DNA from 3 places in the Paenibacillus sp. LC231 genome. Region 2 is predicted to be linked to each of the others. Evidence: riboswitches for the same ligand, from Rfam matches in the RefSeq annotation. Region 2 holds a riboswitch; each other region holds the start of a gene.
What was found. Region 2 has a riboswitch for thiamine pyrophosphate ahead of AK95_RS24070 (ECF transporter S component). Riboswitches for the same ligand answer to the same signal wherever they lie in the genome.
Positions count from the first base shown of each region.

Region 1: another riboswitch for thiamine pyrophosphate. It lies ahead of AK95_RS22755 (ABC transporter substrate-binding protein); the one in region 2 lies ahead of AK95_RS24070 (ECF transporter S component).
Region 3: another riboswitch for thiamine pyrophosphate. It lies ahead of tenA (thiaminase II); the one in region 2 lies ahead of AK95_RS24070 (ECF transporter S component).

Region 1 is NZ_JFOM01000037.1:351,902-359,377, reverse strand. Features, by position in the region: gene AK95_RS22775 (TatD family hydrolase) at 1-201, opposite strand, end outside; gene AK95_RS22770 (ABC transporter ATP-binding protein) at 271-1,104, opposite strand; gene AK95_RS22765 (ABC transporter permease) at 1,158-1,913, opposite strand; gene AK95_RS22760 (MTH1187 family thiamine-binding protein) at 1,910-2,203, opposite strand; gene AK95_RS22755 (ABC transporter substrate-binding protein) at 2,295-3,326, opposite strand; TPP riboswitch at 3,441-3,552, opposite strand; gene AK95_RS22750 (VOC family protein) at 3,726-4,109, opposite strand; gene AK95_RS34965 (hypothetical protein) at 4,343-4,921, shown strand; gene AK95_RS22745 (GGDEF domain-containing protein) at 4,828-5,877, shown strand; gene AK95_RS22740 (EAL domain-containing protein) at 6,086-7,132, shown strand; gene AK95_RS22735 (glycoside hydrolase family 65 protein) at 7,366-7,476, opposite strand, start outside.
Region 2 is NZ_JFOM01000044.1:93,822-101,297, forward strand. Features, by position in the region: gene AK95_RS24040 (aminotransferase class I/II-fold pyridoxal phosphate-dependent enzyme) at 1-228, opposite strand, end outside; gene AK95_RS24045 (pyridoxamine 5'-phosphate oxidase family protein) at 354-968, opposite strand; gene pdxR (MocR-like pyridoxine biosynthesis transcription factor PdxR) at 1,093-2,559, shown strand; gene AK95_RS24055 (helix-turn-helix domain-containing protein) at 2,619-3,404, shown strand; gene AK95_RS24060 (SDR family oxidoreductase) at 4,221-5,054, shown strand; gene asd (archaetidylserine decarboxylase) at 5,130-5,933, opposite strand; TPP riboswitch at 6,098-6,210, shown strand; gene AK95_RS24070 (ECF transporter S component) at 6,302-6,931, shown strand; gene AK95_RS24075 (ABC transporter ATP-binding protein) at 6,924-7,476, shown strand, end outside.
Region 3 is NZ_JFOM01000026.1:232,013-239,488, reverse strand. Features, by position in the region: gene AK95_RS18230 (VOC family protein) at 1,147-1,647, opposite strand; TPP riboswitch at 1,910-2,013, shown strand; gene tenA (thiaminase II) at 2,153-2,839, shown strand; partial or broken gene thiM (hydroxyethylthiazole kinase) at 2,892-3,733, shown strand; gene thiD (bifunctional hydroxymethylpyrimidine kinase/phosphomethylpyrimidine kinase) at 3,730-4,746, shown strand; gene thiE (thiamine phosphate synthase) at 4,743-5,417, shown strand; gene AK95_RS18205 (BglG family transcription antiterminator) at 5,680-7,476, shown strand, end outside.

The DNA.
Region 1 (7,476 bases), on a different contig from region 2:
CACCATCGGTCCGTACTGCCGGGCCAGCTCCAGGTTTCGCTTGCAGGAAGCCAGATGCATGGAGACAGAGATGACGGATTGAACCTCATGATGGCGGATATCCGCGAGAATCGCTTGTTGATCGGATAACGCATAACTGTCCAGATGAATATGAGTGTCGATCAGGGGGGAATTCGCTTCACTCTGCATGAATGATTTCATCGTTACATCACCTCGCTTGTAAGCTTCCACGAACATCATGGATGTATGTATTGCGCTGGCCTTCATCGGTCAGCGCTTGTGCTGTTCTTCCCGCATGATGGCGGAAATTTCGGTTTTTAATGCGATGAAGGACGGATCCATCAGGATGTTTTCCCGGCGCGGTCGAGAGAAAGGGACTTTTACCCGTTTCAAGATGGTTCCGGGCCGTGCTGACAGGATATAGATGCTGTCCGAGAGGAGCAGCGCCTCCTCGATATGGTGGGTAATCATCAGCACCGAACGGCGCGTATCCTCCCAGATATCGAGCAGCCAGCGCTGCATATCACTGCGCGTTAACGCATCCAATGCACTGAACGGTTCGTCCAGGCACATAACTTCCTGCGGACTCATCAGTGCGCGCAGAAAAGCTGCCCGCTGCTGCATTCCTCCAGAGAGGGTGTGCGGATATGCCTTTTCGAAGCCGCTGAGTCCGGCACGTTCCATCCAGCTGCGGGCATGTTCCCTGGCAGTGGCTTTCGAGGTGCCTCGCAGCTCTTCGGGAAGGAGCACATTGTCCTCCACCGTACGCCAAGGGAACAGGGCCGGCTGTTGAGGCATATAGGCGATGCGGCCTTTTTCCCCGGTCACGTCCTGACCATCCATGAGGACAGAGCCCGCATCCGGAGCTGTTAACCCCCCAATGATATGGAAGAGGGTGCTCTTTCCGCTGCCTGAAGGACCGATCAAGGAGACGAATTCCCCGGGCTGTACTTGAAGCGAAAGGCCATCCAGCACATGCACTTCGCTGCGCCGGTCGCGGAAGGTTTTTCGAAGGCTGCGAACCTCGAGGGCAGGTGCGGTTGAGACCGACGTAGCCGACGGGTCAGCCCCGTCCTGGACCGTCAGGGGTACTTGATGTGTCATATCGACAAATGGCCTCCTATCATATAAGATTCGAAACGTCTATTCACTGGGACTCAACCTTTTCGATTCCAGCGGATGAGCCGCTTCTCCAGCAGAGTGATCAGCAGCACCATCAGCAGGCTGAGCAGGACGATGACCAGGATGGCAACAAACACCCGATCCGTGCGATAGCCGGATTTTTGCAGCATCATGTAGTAGCCGATTCCCCGGTCCGAGCCGATCCATTCCCCGATAACCGCACCCATGACCGAATAGGTAGCCGCAATTCGAATCCCGGAGAAGATGGAGGGAAGGGCATGTGGCAGCTCCAGCTTGCTGAAAATTTGCCATGAGGTAGCCCCCGCCATCTGCATGTAATTCATCATGGTTCGGTCAGTACGGGCCAGTCCGTCCAGGGCCGCAACAGCGACGGGGAAGAAGCAGACCAGCGTAATCACGATAACCTTGGGCAGCATGCCGAAGCCGAACCAAATCATGAGAAGCGGGGCTAGGGCGATTGTCGGCACATTCTGGCTAAGAATAAGAAGCGGATAAAGAGCGGTTTTGAGAAAAGGCACCATGTGCAGTGCCAGCGAGATGACTAGACCGATCGCCGTACCGATCATAAATCCGACCAGGGTTAATTGCAGGGTAGCCGCTGTATGCTGGAAGAGACCGGAAGCTCCGGTAACGGCCTCATGCCCGATGGCCGTCGGCGCAGGCAGAATAAAAGGTTCAATGTCGAATATGGATACTGCGGCCTGCCATGCCACCAAAAAGAAGAGGACCGCCACCACGGGCGGCCAAACCGAACTCCACCAGCTTCTCATGGACGGTATTTCTCAGTCAGCTTATCCATGCTGATGCCGCTGGGGTGATGGGCGATTTTGACTTGGGATATGATGCTGGGACTTCCCGCATTCACCAGCGCTTCATGCATGCGCTCAACGATCTTGAGCAGCTCGGCGAGCTCACCTTCCATGGTCGTTTCGAGTGCATGAACCTCGTATTTCACGCCTGATTCCTGAATGACCTTAATCGCTTCATCTACATAAGGGATGCTGTCGGCCCCGTTTGGCGTTCTCGGTATCACTTGAATGCTCAAAAGTGTATTCGCCATGTAAACTCATCCTTTCGTGCAAGCTATAATGTAATGGAAGAGAGGCAGCCTGCTGCAAGGCCGACTCTCTTCTTTTTAAATAGAAATAACCTTATGACTGCTCCGGTAAAAAATCATTGGTGAATGCGCGGTCCGCATCAAGTTCCTTCTCCAGCAGCTTACGCTCAAACATCCAGTCTGCATATCCCGACCATACTTCGGCTTTCTGTTCGCCCCAGCGGGATGCATCATCCTGATAACGGGGGCTCAGCCATTTCTGGCTGGCGAGAACCAGTTCGGCATCCAAGTCAGGAACCGCCTTCGTAAGCAGAGCTGCCGCATCTTCAGGATGTTGAATCGCATAGTCGTATCCTTTTGAAGTCGCCCGCATGAACGCTTTGATAAGCTCAGGGTCCTCCTGGATCAGCTTCTCGTTCGTCACGATTACCGGTGTGTAATAATCAAGCTGCTCGGAGTAGTCCTTCACATAAATCATGTCAAGCGGTTCATTGCGAAGCTCGGCTTCAATCCCCGTCCAAGCATAGAAGATCCAGGCAAAATCAATGTCGCGTTTGACGGCCGTAAAATAATCGGCATCGCCCATATTGACCATATTCACCTTGCTGACATCGGCGCCATCGATCTCCATGATGGATTTCATGACGGCTTCCTCCACAGGTGAGCCCCAGCCGCCATAGGATTTTCCTTCAAAATCGCCTGCCTTCACGATGCCTTTGTCCTTGGGGGCGGCAAAGCCGGACGTATTATGCTGAATGATCGCTGCAATGGAAACGAGCGGCAATCCTTGGGTTCTGGCCAGCGTTACGCCTTCCTGATAACTGATGCCAAAAGGCACTTTTCCGGATGCGACCAGCGTATCCGTACCGCCTGCTCCCGGCTGGACGATCTGGACATTAAGCCCTTCTTCCTCATAATACCCAAGCTCCTTCGCTGCATACAGGCCGGTGTGATTCGTATTGGCGGACCAATCGAGCATCAGCTGCACGTCACGGAGTTTCCCGGAAGTCTGACTGCCTTCGCCTTCGGCACCTGTCTTCTTGTTCTGTTCGCTTGTACCGCATCCGGACGCGACCATAAGCAGGACGCAAGCGAGAAGCAGCGGAATCCATCTTCCCTTCTTCATCGTTTCTTCTCTCCTTTAAGTTCTCTTTCTATTACCTCGCAACTCCACAAAAAAAACGCCCTGATGATATCAGGACGCATGACGGCGTAAGTGTATACCACGGCAAATAAACAGCTGCCGCAAACATGGGCTTCCTACGCTGGCATTACCCAGATCAGGTGTAAGGGTCAGTATCATATCGGATACACTCTCAGCCGGCCATATCCCAGCTCCCCCGGTATTTATGAAGTTTCGATCATTACATCCGCTATTATAGTCCTAACACACCGGACCTGTCTAGTTCGAAGAGGTACGAACGGGGCAGGTCTTTGCTTAGAACACTTATGCAATGGGAAACATTAATTGATCCTATGAACCTTTCACGAGATAAAGTATTTGAATAAGGCTTCTACGTAGAGGTTAGCGCTGGAAGAACTCAATCCATTCCCCTTCGGGACCATGTACGAAGAAATAACGGAAACCATTCGGGAGCGTCACGATTTCCTCGTCCAAGTGAGGAACGTCAAGTCCTTGAACCCGGGCATATTCCTCTTCAATGTTGTCCGTGCTGACTGCAAAATGATGAACGGTGCCCTCCGCTGGCAGCGTGTCGCTGTATCCCTGAATAAGCTCGACTTCCGTCTCGTTGCTGCCGTTAAACCCGAGGAACGCCAGCTGGATGACGCCATTCGTATGGGTCAGACGATTCTTTAGTTCTAGTCCGACTACGGATGTATAGAAGGCGATTGTAGCTTCAAGGTCCCGGACAACAATACCGACATGATCTAAGCGTTTCTGTGACATGGTTCAACACCCTTTCCGATCTATATGAGATATGACTGAAATGTTATCACATAATCCCTATACGTCAAGTGGGAGTTGTGTTCATGCAGGGGCTGATAAAGATGATTTTTCTTTCATTTCCTCATCTTTACTTTTGAGTGGGTAAAAAGTATCATGAGAAATAGAAAGATTAATTCAAAAGACCTAACATATGAAAGTGATCCAGCTTACCTTTTGGCCGAGGAGGAATGCTTATGAGTCCAACTCCAGCAGATCATCTGTGGATTCGACTCGACATGATATATGCATTCATTCAGATCATGATTGCTCTGTGGATGCCTGAGGCTTTATCGCTTCAGCGTGTTCTAGTCATTATTCCTCCTGCAGCCGCCTCCGTTTATTTAATGCGGATTAGTCGGCGTTATGAGGTTCATCTTCGCAGATTTTGGCTTATTGTGAGTCTCGGATTAATGGGGGATGCAGCGGCACGAATCATTCACGCTTGTTATGTTTGGTTTGGAAAAGAGAGCGCTTTCTCTCCGATCCTAGCCCACTTATTCTGGGGACTTGAACTCATTTTGTTCGCAAGTTCTCTCATTTATTTATTCCGGCATGTTCAAGGATCGTTTCGGGGACTCCGGTTTATGCTGGATATTGTGATTGTTGGCATAGCCGTCATGACAGTAGGGTGGGAATATTTCATCAAGCCTGAGCTTCAGGGGCTGGCCCATGAGGCAGTATGGGGAAACCTTTGGGTGGACATGCTGTATCCCCTGTGCGCAATAGTACTTATTTTTTTACGCTGGTGTTGTATTTTAATACCGGACTGTTAGGGAAAAGGGCGGCCATTCTGTTATGTCTTGGCGGAAGCGCTTATATTGCCGGAGATGTCCTGTACATCTATCTCGTTGATCTGATGGGTATCGAGGTTCGTTCCTATCTGTATCCACTCTATACGATATCGGTATTAATCATTAGTTTCGCAGGTGGGCAGTCCGCTCCTAATTCCCGTAAACCATCCGTTGGCGAGCGGGAGCCGCGTTCAGTCGGAAGCCTGATCGTAAGGTACCTGCTTCCCTACAGCGTGCTTGGCGGGATGTTTGCCCTTATGGCGCAGTGGTTTGGAGGGTGGACTGGACTGTTTACCGGCCTATCCCTGTGCGTGATCCTGATTCTGTTCAGGCAGATTTTAATCCAGTTCGAGAACGATCGCTTGTTTGACCGACTGCATGAGAGTCTGATGCAGAGTGAAGCCCTGGCACATCGTGATGATCTGACGGGGCTGTATAATCGCCGTTATTTTAATGCAAGGCTGGCGAGCTCGCTGAAGGAGGCGGACCGCGCAGGTTCCCGTGTAGGCTTGCTGTATATGGATATGAATCGTTTCAAACGAGTCAATGACCGATACGGCCACCGTGCCGGCGATTTGTTGATACGAAAGGTTGCAGACCGGCTTCAATCCCTTGAGTCTAAGGGAGTTTTGGTTTCCCGTTTAGGAGGAGACGAATTCACCGTCATGATCCATCCGGCTGGTGAGGATCAGGAGCTGATCTGGATGGCGGAGGAGATCTGGACGATGCTTAGCGAGCCGTACGAATTGGAAGGGCATGAAGTCCGAACCACACCGAGTATCGGCATTGCGGTTTATCCGGATCATGCCAGAAATGATCAGGAGCTGATTGGCCGCGCCGATGCCGCGATGTATGCGGCGAAGGAACGGAACGCCCCTTGGCATTTTGATGTGGAGCGGACGATGCTGCTGCAGCTTTTGGATCAAAAGGTTGAGTAGATCAAGTATGACCATCGTATTGACAATACGTTGTTAAAAGCAATATAAGTCGATTTTTGTAGAATTTGGCGTAATCATTGTACGAATCTTGCGCATTTCTCTTAAAATAGGTCATAAATTCGATATAAAATCCATAAAATGCAAAGAAATCATATTCAAAATGCCGATAAGAAGCATAGTGAGAGCTAGCTTGCCAAGGAGGACGAACATGATTTGCGACAATTGCAGCACCTTTGAACCGATTGAGGACCAGGGGACCATTCATATGAAGCCTGCAAGTGGAGAGCTTATTCAGTTGCTGGCAGTGAACGGCTACGCGGTACAAGAGAACAATGAGGGTTGTGCTGTAAACTACAAGGTACGCGCGGACCTGATCTCCATGATGAAGTGTCTGCAGCCCCTTCCGCTGAAGATTCGTCAAGAGCTGTCCTTCTGTGTTACCGGCGGAGAAGCTCCGCAAATCCGGCATTCGTGGACCCCTATGCAGAAGTTCGAACTGCAGATGGAGCATTACGATATGGTAAGTATCATTTTACATAAGCAGTTTACGAGCTATATGCAGCCCATCGTGGATTCATCCGAGCAGATCGTTGCCTACGAATTTCTCCTTCGTCCGGTAGATGGGGGAGCCAGGTTCCAGCCGTATGAGCTGTTTGAGACAGCCCGTAAAACCGGATTGCATGCATTCCTGGACCGGGCGGCACGAACCAGTGCCATTGAGACTAGTGCCGAGTGGCTACCCATCGGCGTGAAGCGATTCGTGAACTTCCTGCCATCCTCCATATATGATGCGCAGATGTGTCTTAGCCACACCTTCCATACCATAGACAGGCTCCATCTGGATCCGAGGGATTTCGTATTTGAGGTTGTGGAAACCGAGAAGATTGATGATGTTGAGCATTTGCAATCGATTTTCGAGGTGTATCGGAGTCATGGAATCTCGGTAGCCATGGATGACGTTGGTGCAGGTTATTCCACATTGGAGCAGATGATTAAGCTTAAGCCGGATTATGTAAAGATCGACCGGAGTCTGATCGATCATTGCGATCGTAATCCCGGGCAGCAGGAGCAGCTCAAAATGATCACGAACAAGGCTCATGATTTTGGGGCCATGGTGCTGGCTGAAGGCATTGAGAGACGGGAGGAGTTTCATTTTTGCCGAGATATCGGGATTGAGCTCTCGCAGGGGTATTTGTTTGGGAAGCCATCTGAACGGCCTCCGCGTGATCCTCATTCTCAACTCATTTATTCATAGCATACATAATCGGTATTTCCCCCGCCATCGGGATGCGGAGCTTTGCATCTGATTGTCACAGCCTTTGGCTGAGTTCAGACGATATAGATGCTTGGCGTGGATGAAAACGGGCCCTTTAAGAAGGAGCAATGCTGCCTGAAGGAGCCCGTTTTCTGTAAAAACAAGAGCCCTGGAATGTTCTCCAGGGCTCTTGTTTTTTATATAACTCGGTAGTTTTTGTAGATGTATGCCTGTTATCTTGCGGCTTGGACCTGTCCAAATCCGTCGATGCTGTACTCCTTGCCATTCACGTTCAGGACAGCCGGCGTATCCGTTTCGTTGACGATGATGGTTTCCTTGCCTTT
Region 2 (7,476 bases):
AGCCGAAAGTTTGTCCTGGATGACGCCCAGATGCATCGGGACTCCTCCTTCGGTTGCAATACCGATCGTAGCGTTATATTTTTTCGCATGGCTCGTCGCTTCCGCAGATTGGCTCAGTATGCCTTCTTTCGGGAAATAGATTTCTTTGCCGAGTGTGGAGAGCATGTCGTACACATGCGGATTGCCGGCTTGCATTTTTCCATTCAATTGACCAACCAATGGGTTCATGAACTGATTCCTTCCTTCCGAATACTTTTGGTTAAGGTAAGTGCAGGTGACAAGATGCCTTTACGTTTTCATTGCCTAACATTATACCACCTACCCCAGGAACCGTCACGGATAATTGTAATGCTTTAACGCGGTCCAGGGTGATACTTGCATATCAGTCCGGCGGTTTCTCCATCCCGCTGCTTGCCGCGGCATTCAAGCCCTTCGACTACGGCCTGGAGCCGATCCGGCTTCAGGTTCTGGCCGAACTTGAATTTGGCGCTCATTCGCTGCGGAGCGAGCTTGATGACGGCTACCCCTTTCAGTCTGGGGATATAAGCCCGGTCATTCGCGTCGATGGCGCGGTATCCGCCTTCAGGCTGCAGTTTAGTCATTAGGGCCTCCATCGCAAGGGCTTTTTCCTCCAGATCATCCACGATTACCACTTCGCCGACAGCCGTTACGCTTTTAAAGTAGGCCGTGGCCGGGCAGGCCATCTCCGGATCGGAGAAATAGGAAGGGATCAGGGCATACTCATCGGCGATGGTAAAGCACACGGCGGGCGTCCGGCGCAGATGGTCCATTTTTTCCCCCATCCGGCTGCCATGAAAATAAAACGCGCCGTTAACATACGCGTAGTTCAATGGCGTTACACGCGGAATTCCCTCTTCATCGGCTGTTCCAAGGAAACCAAAGCTCATGCCGCTAAGGAAGTCCTCGATTTCTTGTTGATCCTCCATCGTAAATTCGTCTCTTCTCATGGTTAAACGCTCCCCCTATCATTTTGATTAACAGCATACGATGAACATTGACAAGTAAAAAGCGCCAATTTAGAGTAATTTATATAGTCCAATTTTAAAGTATAACAATAGAGGAGCCGTCATTATGGAGCTGGGATTGCCTTTCGAGAGCTATGTGGAACAATATCGATATAAATATTTGGCTCTATACCACGCAATTCGCGCGGCCATTCATAGTGGCAAGCTGCCGGAAGGAACCCGACTTCCCGCTACGCGGGAGCTTGCAAAGCTGTACGGCGTGTCCAGGGGATCGGCCGCGCAGTGTTATGACATGCTGATGGCCGAGGGTTACGTCGTATCCCGGCAGGGCAGCGGAACTTACGTGGCCGAAGGGATTGCTGCCATGGCAGACCAGCAGCCATTGGCCGAGCGAGCGCCGGTGCTCTCCGCTTGGGGACAACGCCTGATGAGTCAGAGCGGGGAATATGTCTCGGCACAGCAGCTGCTGGAGGAGCCTCCCCCGGGTACGATCTCTTTCGCGAATGCGAGGATGCCCATGGAGGATTTCCCCTATTCGGAGTGGCGTAGCGCGTTATCCTACGCAGGCGGAAGCGGGGGAGCCGAACTGCGGAACGGCGCGCCGCCGGAAGGGGATATCGAACTGCGTCAGGCGATAGCCGGACACCTGCGCTTTACGCGGGGCATACAGGCCGATCCCGAGCATATCGTGATCTTCAGCGGTTCCATGCAGGGGCTTGTCCTGATGTTTCAGCTGCTGGTTGATCCCGGCGATCACGTGGTGATGGAGGATCCGGGGTATCAGGGAATCCACCGGGGCATAAGCCTGAGCGGCGGGATTCCGCTGCCGTCCCCCGTCGACGATGCTGGATTGATACCGCGTGACTGGGACGCCGGCCTGCTTGTCGTAAGCCCCAGCCGTCAATACCCGACGGGCGCGGTCCTGCCGCTGGAGCGAAGAAGGGCGCTGCTGAATTGGGCACGAAGCCGACAGGCCTTTATTATCGAGGATGATTACGACAGCGAGTTCCGGTGGGGCGGCAAGCCGATTGAGCCCCTGCGGATGCTGGATAACGAGGGACGTGTCATCTTCGTCGGTTCGTTCTCCAAAACGATGTTCACCGGGCTCCGCATCGGGTATGCCGTGCTGCCCCCAAGCCTGGTTGAGGCGGTCGTGCAGGCCAAGGCTCTGTATGAGCCGATCTCACCATCCGTATTGGAGCAGCGCGCGCTGGCGCGCTTTATTGTACGGGGAGGATACGGTCGGCATCTTAGAAGAATGACCCGGCTGTACGGCGCACGATATGGGGCGCTTCGCCAGGCGATGGATACCCATGCCTCCGAACTGTTTCGTCTTCATCCCGGCGATGCCGGCCTGCATGTTTACGCGAATTGGCTGCGCTCCGCGGAAGATTATGCCCTGTTCCAGGAAGCTGCCCGCAAGCGCGGCGTCATGTTTCGGGATGTAGCGGCCTATCATCGTACGCCCGGACCGCCTGCCGCCTGCTTCGGCTTCTCGCATCTCGGCATATCCAGCATCGAAGAAGGGGTTGCCCGGATGGCGCAGGCATGGCGGGACATGCAAAAAACATAAAAAACGGGTATGATGGAAAAGAGGTCAATTTTTGAATGAGATGAGGGGGTTATGACGAGATGCTGAATGCATCGCCGTCTTCGTTTATAATCATGCCTGCGCTTGCCAAAATCGTGTGCGAGCCGGGCTGGAAATGGCAAAAACGCGAAAGGCCCATGCAGAACTACGATTTGTTCTATGTATGGAGCGGCGAAGGCACGGTCGAGCTTAATGACGAGCCCTTTGCCGTGGGAAAAGGAAGCTGCTTCCTGTTCCGTCCAGGAGATCATACGAGCGCGACGCACAATCCGCAGAAGCCGCTCGTATTGACATATATCCATTTTGACGTGACTGACCCGGTCCAACAGATTCCGGCATCTTATCGCAAGCTGACGGAAACGATGGATTTCGAATATTTGCTTGCACGCTATGTGCGTTTGTATCTGGACAAGCCCTATGGATCATTGGAGGAGGGGCAGCTAATTCTGAAACAGCTGATGATTCATCTGCTGCGTGCAGATCTCGCTGAGCCGGTGGTCAAAAAAGCAAGCAATCAGCTGTCCGAGGCGATCCATGAAATCGCGAATTACGTCCGCCAGCACCCGGGTGTTCCCCATCGGGTCGAGGATTTGGCGGCCAGAGCGGGGTTGTCCCCCCGTTACTTCTCGATCAAGTTCAAGGAGCTGATCGGCACGCCGGTACAATCCTACATTATTCAGATGCGGATCGAGCGGGCGCAGCATCTGCTGCTGCATCAAGGGATGAACGTAACGGAGGTAGCCGACGCGCTGGGTTACCGGGATATATTCTTTTTCAGCCGGCAATTTAAGCAGTATACGGGCAAGAGCCCATCCGAGATTCGGTGATTTCCCGCCCTTCCATAACTTACCTGGTGGGTCGAAGGGCAAATGGGTTTCATAGCAAGCGATTTAGGGTAAAAACGACATACAGCTTCATTTTAAGATATCAGAAAGTATAAATTCGAAGCATGAGCCTTCCTGATATCGCAAGAAAAACTTCCGCTAAATGCGGTCTGTCTTCTATGCGAGTACGTCGATAGACGTTTTTCTTATGAAGGGGGGAGAGAGGAATGAGCCCAAGAAGACGGGTGCGTGGACGTTTCTTCAGTCGCGGTGGCTGCGGTATTTTCAGAAATCGCTTGCGCCGCATGAAGACAACGACTCAGGATCATCAGAATGTGTGGTTTTAACGAGACTTAGGCCTACATACGGGGACGTGGAATCCCGTTATCATATACGCTTTTTTCTGGATGAACGAAGGGAGCTAAATGGCTCCCTTTTTTGATATGTATTGGGGTCCCCGCAAAGTATTTGGAATAAGCATCGAAGCATAGGCTCCACTTTGTGGGGCATTTTGTATTGGGGTCCCCGCAAAGTATTTGGAATAAGCATCGAAGCATAGGCTCCACTTTGTGGTTCTATTTAATGGATGCACATGGGAATAGGGAGTATGTCTGATTACGTTGTAAAAGGATGCATATACGGATAGGGACTCTGTTGGCATTACGGAAATTTGTTATATTAGGGATATGTATAAAGCGCGAATCGTAGGGTTGTAATGGACCGGACAGGCAGTTCGGATAACGGAAGGGTGAAGGGTGTGAAGGGTAAAGTGGCAATGGCGGACCAAGCGGTGTTTCGGTGGTAACGGCGGGAGCAGGAATGGTTGCGCTGATCACGGGCGCGTCGAGCGGGTTCGGACTGCTCATCAGCTTGGAGCTGGCAAAAGCGGGCTATGACGTGGCAGCGGGTCTGCGCAGGCCGGAGGCGGCTGCAGAGCTGTTGACCCGAGCCGAAAAAGCAGATGTTGTCGAACGCATTCACGTATTCCAGCTGGATATATGCTCAGAGGAACATGTCAAGGCTGCTGCTTGGGAGTTAGAGCAGAAGTTCGGCCGCTTGGACGTGCTGGTGAACAACGCCGGCGAAGCGGTAGGCGGCATGGTGGAGGAAGTACCGCTCAGCGGCTGGCGCAAGCAGTTGGAGACGAATTTTTTCGGGACCGTATCGGTAACGCAGCATATGCTCCCGCTGCTGCGCAAGACCGGACGATCCAAAATCATTCTCATGAGCAGCATTAGCGGCGTGGTCGGCTTTCCGGGTTATGGTCCCTATGCGGCATCCAAATTTGCGCTGGAGGGGTTCGGCGAGAGCCTGTCCATGGAGTTGATGCCCTTTGGCATCGATGTCGTACTGATTCAGCCCGGTGCCTATGGCACGCCGATCTGGAATAAAAGTTTTGGGGAGCTTACGGTAAAGGAAGGATCACCCTACAGCGGTCTGCTGAAGGGCGTGCTGGACTATTCCGAGCGGACAGCCAGGGGAAGCGGAGATCCGCAGGAGGTAGCCAGGCTTGTGGCAAACATTGCGTCCATGTCCAAACCGAGGTTCCGCTATACGCTGCCCAGAGGTACGCGGCTGACCGCATGGATCAAGGGCGTACTGCCGGATCGGCTGTTTCAGCGGATCGTTTATCGGATGCTGGACCGGCGTTAATCATTCATGCAGCGAATGATTCATGGCCTTAACTTGTCATGCGATGCTTGGTGAAGCTTGGTAAGGTGAATGGAGTTACCCTTTTCTGGTCGGGGACGGGTGAAGCAAACCAAGCAGCTCTCCCATCTTCACCTTGGAGCCGGGTTCCAGGTCACCGCGCGGAGTAAACGTGCCGTTCTCTGTCAGAAGCACGACGGTAGAGCCGAATTCAAAGTACGCGAGTTCATCGCCGATCTCGTATTTCTTCACGTTCTCGTCGGCATAACGGATGCTGCTTACGTTCATGGCTCCGACCTTCACGACGGCAACTTCGCCGAACTCATGCGCAATATAGGTAATGAGGCGCTCATTACGGCTGAGCACATGCCGGATATGGGTCATCGCAAAATCGTTCACGGGGTAAACGCGTCCCTTTAAATGCTCGCTTTCCGCCTGAACACCGGTTACAGGGGAATGAATGCGATGATAGTCGGTTGGGCTTAAATACAATACAAATGCATAACCGTTGATGTAGTTTTCCATTCTCGGTGATTTGGCGAGCAGCTCGCTCAGGGTATAATCCTGTCCCTTGACGCTCAGAATGGTGCCGGCGTTGACGGCGCACATCGCCGATATCGTGGCATCGACGGGGCTTACCATGGCATCGGCGGTGTCATCTATGGCGCGCAGGCCTATTTTTAACCGGCGGGAAAAGAATTCGTTCAGTGAGCGGTATTCGTGGATTTCTTTCTCCGCTTCATGGGCCGGAATTTGATAAATTCGTATGAATGCAGGTATTAGATGACGGCTCAGCCGGCTGTGGGAACAATGCCCCATGATTCGGGACAGCCACTTGCGGGAGGACAGCTCAGTCATCAGACGCAGCAATTGTTTAGCCATGTCATTCTCCTTTGTGCATAGGTGTCAGCAATAAACGTTGGTGGAAAAGCCAATCACTCTGATATTGACATAGAATGAGCTGGAAATCAATAAATAGCCATTTTTGAAAAAAGGTTCTTGCTAATTGGAGAACGAATGTGTATTTTAAGATTAACATGAAACCGAATAGGGAATACGGGGGCTTGAGTGAATCAGGCTGAGATTGCAGCTGTTATCCGCTGTTGACCGTTAATCTGAACTGGGTAATGCCAGCGTAGAGAATATCCGACCCTGCCTACATAGGGCCTATTTTTCCGTCTGCGCGTTTTTCCAGACGGTTTTTTGTTGTTTTTACACAAAAATAGAGGTGGAGAGGGGAATGTGTGGTTATGGGAACATCTATGCAAGAGAAGTTGGGGGTTCAGCCCCGAAAAGGGCTGCGGTTAAGCGATATTTTGGTGACGGTGCTGGTATCGCTGGTGCTTGGCGTCATTTATCACTTCTGGGGTTCGGTTTACAATCTGTTAAAACCGCTGTTCTTTGAAGCGGATGAGTTGTTATACGGAATGTGGTTCGCTGCAGCCACGCTTGCTTACTTGCTAATCCGTAAGCCGGGAGTGGCCATCATTGCGGAAGTGGCGGCTGCCCACGTGGAAGTGCTGTTTGGCAGCGGCTGGGGATTGACTCTGCTGCTGTATGGGCTCATTCAAGGACTTGGGGCAGAACTGGTATTCGCGGCGTTCCGTTATCGGAGCACCTCGGCGTGGACGCTGGCGATTGCCGGAGCAGGCGCAGCCATCGGATCGATGATCATGGACTTCTATTACAGCTATACCGATGACCTGCAGACGTGGATGTTCCTGGCCAAATACGGTATGCGGGTACTCAGCGGTGCCGTCATTGCAGGCCTGCTCATGCTCTTGCTGGCCAAAGCCTTGGACCGCACGGGCGTCACATCCCTGCTGCGTCCTGCGTCGAAGAAGGATTACGAAGCACTGGATGATCCGCGCCATGTCTAATGCCACGGTTAGCCTGGTTCCGGCTCAGTCCGCTGAGATGGTTCCGGAACCGGCCGTGTATGTGGAGGGATTGCGTCTGAAGTATCCGGGCGAGGAACGACTGATGTTCAAAGACCTCTCCTTCTCGGCTGTCCGCGGGGAGAAGGTGCTGCTGCTCGGTCCGAGCGGCTGCGGCAAATCCACGCTGCTGCAGGTGCTTAGCGGGATGATTCCCCGCGCAACGGAGGTGCCGATGAAATGCGAGTCGCAGCTGGTTCCGCGCTCTTGGGGGTATGTATTTCAAGATCCGGATACCCAGTTCTGCATGCCGTACGTGGATGAAGAGCTGGCTTTCGTACTGGAAAATCTAAGTGTTCCGCGCGATGAGATGAAGGAGAGGATGCAAGCGGCGCTCCGCGAGGTGGGGCTTGATCTTGAGGAGCTTCATATGCCGATCGGGCATCTGTCCCAAGGCATGAAGCAAAGGTTAGCGCTGGCTTCGGCTCTGCTGCTGGAGCCGGAGGTGCTGTTCCTAGACGAGCCATCTGCCTTGCTCGACCCGGAAG
Region 3 (7,476 bases), on a different contig from region 2:
CAGTAGCCCAAGATCAGCAGTAACACCAATCCCAGCAGTAGTACCAAGATCAGTAGTAGCACCAATACAAATAGTAGCCTCAACACCTGTAGTTAGCACCAAGGCCACCTGTTAACGGACACCAGTTCCTTTATTTTCCTAATTTGGTCCAAATTCTTAAATCTAGCGGACACAGGATCTCTTATTACCTCAATAAGGTGCCTATTTGCCATCATATTCTATGAATAACGTATCTGTTGTCCGCTTTCACTCGAAAATAACACCCATTTGGCTAAATAACGTATCCTAAGTCCGTTTGCCTCGAGCAAGTCGCACTAAGACTAGTAGCCGCATCAAGATCAGTAATAGCACCAAGCCCAGCAGTAGCATCAAGTCCAGCAGTAACACCAAGTCCAGTAGTAACACCAAGTCCAGCAGTAACACCAATCCCAGTAGTAACACCAAGTCCAGCAGTAGCACCAAGCCCAGCAGTGCCTCAATCCCAGCAGTTAGCACCAAGGCCACCTGTTAACGGACACCAGTTCCTTTATTTGCCTGATTCGGTCCCAATTCTTACAACTAACGGACACAGGATCTCTTATTACCTCAATAAGGTGCCTATTTGCCATCATATTCTATGAATAGCGTATCTGGTGTCCGCTAGCACTCGAAAATAACACCCATTTGGCTAAATAACGGATCCTAAGTCCGTTTGCCTCGAGCAAGTCGCATTAAGACTAGTAGCCGCATCAAGATCAGTAATAGCACCAAGCCCAGCAGTCGCACCAAGCCCAGCAGTAGCCTCAATCCCAGCAGTAGCAACAAGACAGCAGTCGCACCAAGCCCAGCAGTAGCCTCAATCCCAGCAGTAGCACCAATCCCAGCAGTAGCACCAATCCCAGCAGTAGCACCAATCCCAGCAGTAGCACCAATCCCAGCAGTAGCACCCAGCCCAGCAGTAGCACCCAGCCCAGCAGTAGCACCAATCCCAGCAGTAGCCTCAGCTACATACTCTGTGTTCCCTCGGTTTCTACCTCTAAACCATAGCTACTCTGAGTTACCCGGTCCCTACATCGATCATAATCGACAGCCATCCAAGCATACCCCTGGGACACCGAATCCACCCATGCTCTGCCTGAAATAACGCTTTTGCTTCAATTCACCTTGTTACGAAATCTTCACCACGATTTCCGCTCCAGCCACATAGGTCATTGCCTTCATGTATTCCGGGTCTTGGGCGCGTCGTTCCATCTCCTCGGGCGTCAGGTCCTCCATTCGCGTCTGAATCCACCATAAGTTGCCGAACGGGTCCCGTACCCGTCCCACCCGGTCGCCGAAGAACAAACTCGTTGGTTCCGTCACCGAGACGGCTCCTGCGGCGAGCGCTTGCTGGTAAGCAGCATCGCAATCCTCAACATATAAGCGGAGGTACGCCGGGCTATCCGGCCATTCCGGCTTCGCGTCAAACATCATCACGACGGAATCTCCGATTCGCACCTCGGCATGGCCGATGACACTATCGCCAACATAGACGCGGGCTAACTCTTCGGCTTGAAAAGCCTGCTCCAGGAATTCAATCAGCGCTGCGGAGTTTCTTGAGATAATCCATGGTGTCACGGAGGTGTAGCCCTCCGGAATGGGTTTAACCGCTTTTGATGGGTTCGTCATAAATAAGCTCGCTCCTTTAAACTTCATTTTTTTGAATAACGTTTATGTACTCATTATGTAGGGGAATACATGACAACCCAGCGTCAGTGTTTCTGAAACAAGTGTCGGGTAGCCGGCGTTTTTTATTCGCGAAAGACCTCTGCCACCGTACAACATCATGATCCACCGATCACGGAAGATTTCGCACATGGGGTTCTGTCCGCGAACCGTTAACGTTTGACAGCATCTACAAACCTATGTACAGTATTAGACAAAAGAATAGGAAGTCCACTAGGGGAGCCGTTAGCGGCTGAGACAAGAGCGTATCTTGGACCCTTTGAACCTGATCTAGTTCGTACTAGCGTAGGAAAGTGGAGCCTTCGTATATAAGGTCTTGGTGCGTTTTTGGCGCACTCGGGCTTGTTGACGAAGCCGCTCCAGTTTTCGGGGCGGCTTTTTAGCGTTGCCTGGAAAGTCGTGTCTTATGGACTTCCTGCTCTTCAATATGTTGGAGGTGGGGACAAAAATGAGTTTTACGCAAGAGCTCCGTCAGCAGGCGGGAGGCATTTTTCAAGCAATCTTCGATCATCCCTTTGTGAGAGGCATTGCCGAAGGTAAATTATCGCGGGAACAGCTGATTCACTATGTGAAGCAGGATTTTGAGTATTTGAACGCCTACATGCGAATTTACGGCATCGCCATATCCAAATCGACCAGCCGCGAAGAGATCGCAACCTTTAACGAACAAATCTCATTCATTCTGCATAGCGAGGTGCATCCGCATCAGAATTTTTGCGCAGCCGCCGGGGTGACCTACGAAGAGCTTCAAGGCTATCCGCTGGCTCCGTCCGCGCATCACTATATCCGTCATATGCTGACGGTGGCGCATGAGGGCAGTCTGGGCGAGATTATGGCCGTACTGCTGCCTTGCCCGTGGACCTACCTGGAGATTGGCCGCAAGCTGCTGGATGAAGTGAAGCCGGATGAATCCCATCCGTTCTACGATTGGATTTATTTCTACGGCAACCGGGGGGAAGACGTGACAGCCAAGTTCTGCAGCCGTGTCGATGAATGGGCGGAGCGTGCGACGGCAGCCGAGCGAGAACGGATGAAGGAGCATTTTATGCTGAGCTGCCAGCTGGAGTATATGTTTTGGGATATGGCTTATAAGCAGGAGGAATGGCCGGTGCCGCTGCAGGCTGCGGTGCTGTAAGGAGACCTAACTAGCTCATAAATTCCAATATAGCGAAGAGAGGCTGATTCATATGCATACATGGGAAAAAGAGGTTTCGGCGCTTTTAACAAAAGTGCGGCAGACGAGCCCCCTCGTTCACAACATGACGAACGTGGTGGTTACGAATTTTACGGCTAACGGCTTGTACGCGCTGGGCGCGTCGCCGGTCATGGCTTACGCGCCGGAGGAAGTGGCGGATATGGCCGCCATCGCGGGCGCGCTCGTATTGAACATCGGCACGCTGAACCGCGAGCTTGTAGATGCGATGATCATAGCCGGACAATCGGCGAACGCACACGGCGTACCGGTCCTGCTGGACCCGGTCGGTGCGGGAGCGACCCGTTTTCGAACGGAGTCGGCGCTGCGGATCCTAAGCGAAGTGAAGGTATCGCTCGTGCGCGGGAATGCGGCTGAAGTCGCTCACCTTGCCGGAGAGGCCCGCGAGATCAAAGGCGTAGACGCTGGCAACAGCACCGGCAGTGATCATGCCGAACTGGCTGTGCGGGCTGCGCGCGAAGTAGGCACGATCGTGGCCATTACCGGTGAAGAGGACGTGATTACCGATGGAAACGAGGTACGTATCATTACCGGCGGGGATGTTCTGCTCACGAAGGTGACCGGGGCAGGGTGCCTGCTGACCTCGGTGCTGGGTGCCTTTGCCGCAGTAGAAGCAAACCTGCTGCTTGCCGGTACGGCGGGGCCGGCCCTCTCCGGGGCCGCGGCGGCGGAGCTGCAGAGCGAACCGCGGCCCCGGGACCGGGAAGCTTCCCGATTGCTTTCCTGGATGAGCTGGCAAAGCTTCATCCAGGCTCGCTGGAGGGCTATGCCGCTGTCCGGGAAGCGGAAGCGTCCGCTGCAGGTGGCGCACGATGAGCAAGTCTCACGTTCCTCGGGCACTGACGATTGCGGGGTCTGACAGCGGCGGCGGTGCCGGCATTCAAGCCGATCTGAAAACCTTCCAGGAGCTTGGCGTATACGGCATGTCAGCGATTACGGCGATCACGGTGCAGAATACATTGGGGGTTCAAGGCGTTTATCCGCTGCCTCCCGAAGCAGCTGCTGAGCAGATTGAAGCGGTTGGCTCGGACCTCGGAGTCGATGCATTGAAGACAGGCATGCTGTTCAATGCCGAGATCATTCGCCTGGCTGCTGACCGGATCCGGGCATTCGGCTGGGAGAAGGTCGTTGTGGATCCCGTGATGATCGCCAAGGGCGGAGCAGAGCTGCTGCAAAGCGAAGCGGTGCAGGCTTTAAGAGAGGATTTGCTGCCGCTGGCGTTAATTGTCACCCCCAATATACCGGAGGCCGAAGTATTGGCGGGGATGCGTATCCGCACGAAAGAAGATCGGAAGGAAGCGGCGAGGCGCATCCGGGATCTGGGGCCCAGGATCGTTGTGATCAAAGGCGGTCATGACGAGGGAATGCCCGGCAGCGGTGAAGTTGCGGATCACGAAAGAGACAGGGGATCAGCTAAGGCGGCGGGTACGCAGCAGGAAGAGTTGTCTCAGTCCGAAAGTACGTATCGCCAAACAAGAACCGCCAGCGATAACGGGGAGTTTAATGAGGGACGCTCCCCCATGATCAAGAATGATGACAGATTCGGTAATCCCGACAGTCCTCCGGTCATGGACCTCGTATACGATGGTATCGCCTTTACAGAATTATATGGACAAAGAATTCGTACCGTTCATACGCACGGTACCGGCTGCACTTTCTCTGCCGCGATTACCGCAGGCCTGGCCCAAGGCTTAAGCGCATTCGATGCCATTCAGAACGGGCGCACATTCATCCAGGCGGCCATTGAGGACGGCTTAAACCTGGGACAGGGACACGGCCCAACAAATCATTGGGCATATCGTCGCCGCCATCAGGAGGTGCTGCGATGACGGGCAGAGTGACACCCGAGATGATGAGGCAGTATCTACGGATGTACCTCGTACTTGGGAGCGTGAATTGCATCGTCGAGCCAAGCCGGGTCGTGCAGGATGCATTGGCCGGCGGCACGACCATGGTCCAGTTCCGCGAGAAGGGACAGGGCGCACTTGTTGGCGAGCCGATGATTCGGCTGGCCCGCCGTATCCAGGCCGAGTGCCGCCAAGCAGGCGTGCCCTTCATCGTCAATGATGATGTGGAGCTGGCACTGAAACTGAACGCCGACGGCGTGCACATCGGCCAGGACGACGAATCCGCGGCTTCCGTCCGCGAGCGGATCGGCAATCGGATTCTGGGCGTCTCGGCCCATTCTGTTGAGGAAGCCAGGCGCGCCATTCTCCACGGTGCCGATTATCTTGGCATCGGGCCGATTTATCCGACCCGCTCGAAGGATGATGCCAAGGCTGTGCAAGGCCCGGCGATTCTTCGAGAAATGCACGAAGCTGGAATCCATCTGCCGATTGTAGGAATTGGCGGGATTACCGTTGAGCGCGTGGAGGAAGTGATTGGGGCGGGTGCGGATGGCGTCGCCGTGATATCCGCCGTGACGGGAGCGGAGTCGGCGCGAGAGGCTGTGGAGGCTTTTATAGGAAAGATACGCTGTGCAACCGAACGAATTTTTTAAAATGTAAGAGGATCATGATAAGGATCATGATAAAGGATCATGAACAAGAGTGTCGAATTTCTTCGGCACTCTTTTTTTGTTTACGTCAGATTTTATATTACTGTATATGTTCAGCTTATCCCTCAACATGCCATTCTTTGGGTCCATTCTCGCGTTTCATCTCAGATCAGATTGCCATAGCGACCCGGATATGATATACGTAGGACAATGTACCTGCTCCACGAATAGTGAGCTCTCCAAATAAGTTGAATAGGAGATCGGAATGAATAATAGGCAAAAAGTGATTTTTCGTAATTTGTTAATGGAACCGAACCGGCTGTGGCTCGTTCAGGATCTGGCGGATCAGACCGAGTGCTCGGAGAAGACGATCCGAAACGATCTGAAGGTGATTGAAGAATATATAGTTCAGCACTCCAGTGGCCATCTGGTGAAAAGGCCGGGACTTGGCGTCTATCTGGAGATCGGAGAAGCGGATCAGGCTAATTTATTCCACCGCTTGTATTCCAACGAGAGTACCACCGAGAATGAAACCGATGAGGAAAGAGTGCTGCACCTGGCCTATCGGCTCTTGATGAACGCGAAGCCCGTAACCCTGCAGAACCTGGCTTCACCGTTTTATGTGAACAAGGCAATTATCCGTCGGGATATGGAAAAGATTGAGGACTGGCTGCGCAGCTTTGATCTGAGCTTAATGATGAAACAGCGTGTAGGTTTCATGATTGAGGGCACGGAGAAGAACAAACGGATGGCGCTGGCGCGGTTGAACCAACTGATCAACCGTCCGGAGTTGACGGGACAGATGATGCGTAATCAGTATGAACCGCATGAGATTGCAACCGTATACAATGAATTGAAGGCGTTGCAAAAGCAACATCAGCTCCGCTTTACCGATGAAACCTTTGAAAGCCTGATGCTGCATATTCTGCTCATGGTCAAACGGACCAAGCTGGGACAGCCGATTTCGCTCTCCGAGCAGGACATGGCCTTTTTGGAGAACAAAGCGGAATTTGAATGGGCGATAGGCTTTTTGAAGCAGCTGCAAAAGCTGTTCGCTGTACCTTTTTCCAAGGAAGAAACCGCTTATCTAACCCTGCACCTGCTTGGAGGGAAGTTCCGATACACGCAAGAGGACGGAGGCGCTGGGCGGAGCGATCTGGCAGACAGCCACCCCCTTCTGCCCCAATTGGTTGAACAACTGATTCGGCGGATGTCGGAGCTGAATATGATCCCTTTTTCCAAGGACCAGGTATTATTGAACGGGTTGAAAGTGCATTTGTACACGACCATGAACCGTCTCCATTACGGTCTGGCTGTGTCCAATCCGATGCTGGCTGAGATCAAAAAGATGTATCCCTATATGTTCGATCGGGTCATCATGGCACTTGAAGAAGTAGGGGGAGCGCTCCATCTGTACTTTCCCGAAGAGGAAGCCGCATATTTGACGCTGCATTTTCAGGCGTCTGTGGAACGGCTTCACCAGAATGAAAGCCACCCTCAGAAGGTCATTATTGTGTGTCACATGGGCGTTGGGATGTCCCAATTGCTTCTCGCGAAGGTGGAACGGAGATTCCCGTCCGTGCATGTAGAGGCAACGATGTCGAAAGCGGAAGTGCAGGATTATTTGGCTGCTCATGAGGTGGATCTTGTCATTACGACCGTTGATCTGCCCAAGCTAAAATCACCACATATCCTCGTCTCCCCTCTGCTCGAGGCCAGTGACGAGCGGAAGCTGGAGCAAGCGATCCGGCGGATCGATGAGCCGGACAGCAGGACGGCTGAGGAATCGGTCTTTTTGAAATACACGACTCCTTTTCTGGTCTTTCCTCAGCAGGAGGTAAAGCGTCCAGAACAGTTAATCGCCAAGTTTGCTCAAATGCTGGAGGACAAAGGGTATGTCGAGGCAGGGTATACGGAAAGTGTGCTGGATCGTGAGCATATGTCTGCTACGACGATTGGGGGTGGCATTGCCATCCCTCATGGCAGCTCGGAGCGGGTTAAACAGTCCTGCATCGTTGTTGTGACTTTGAAGCAGCCGATTCCCTGGGGAACCGAGAAGGTA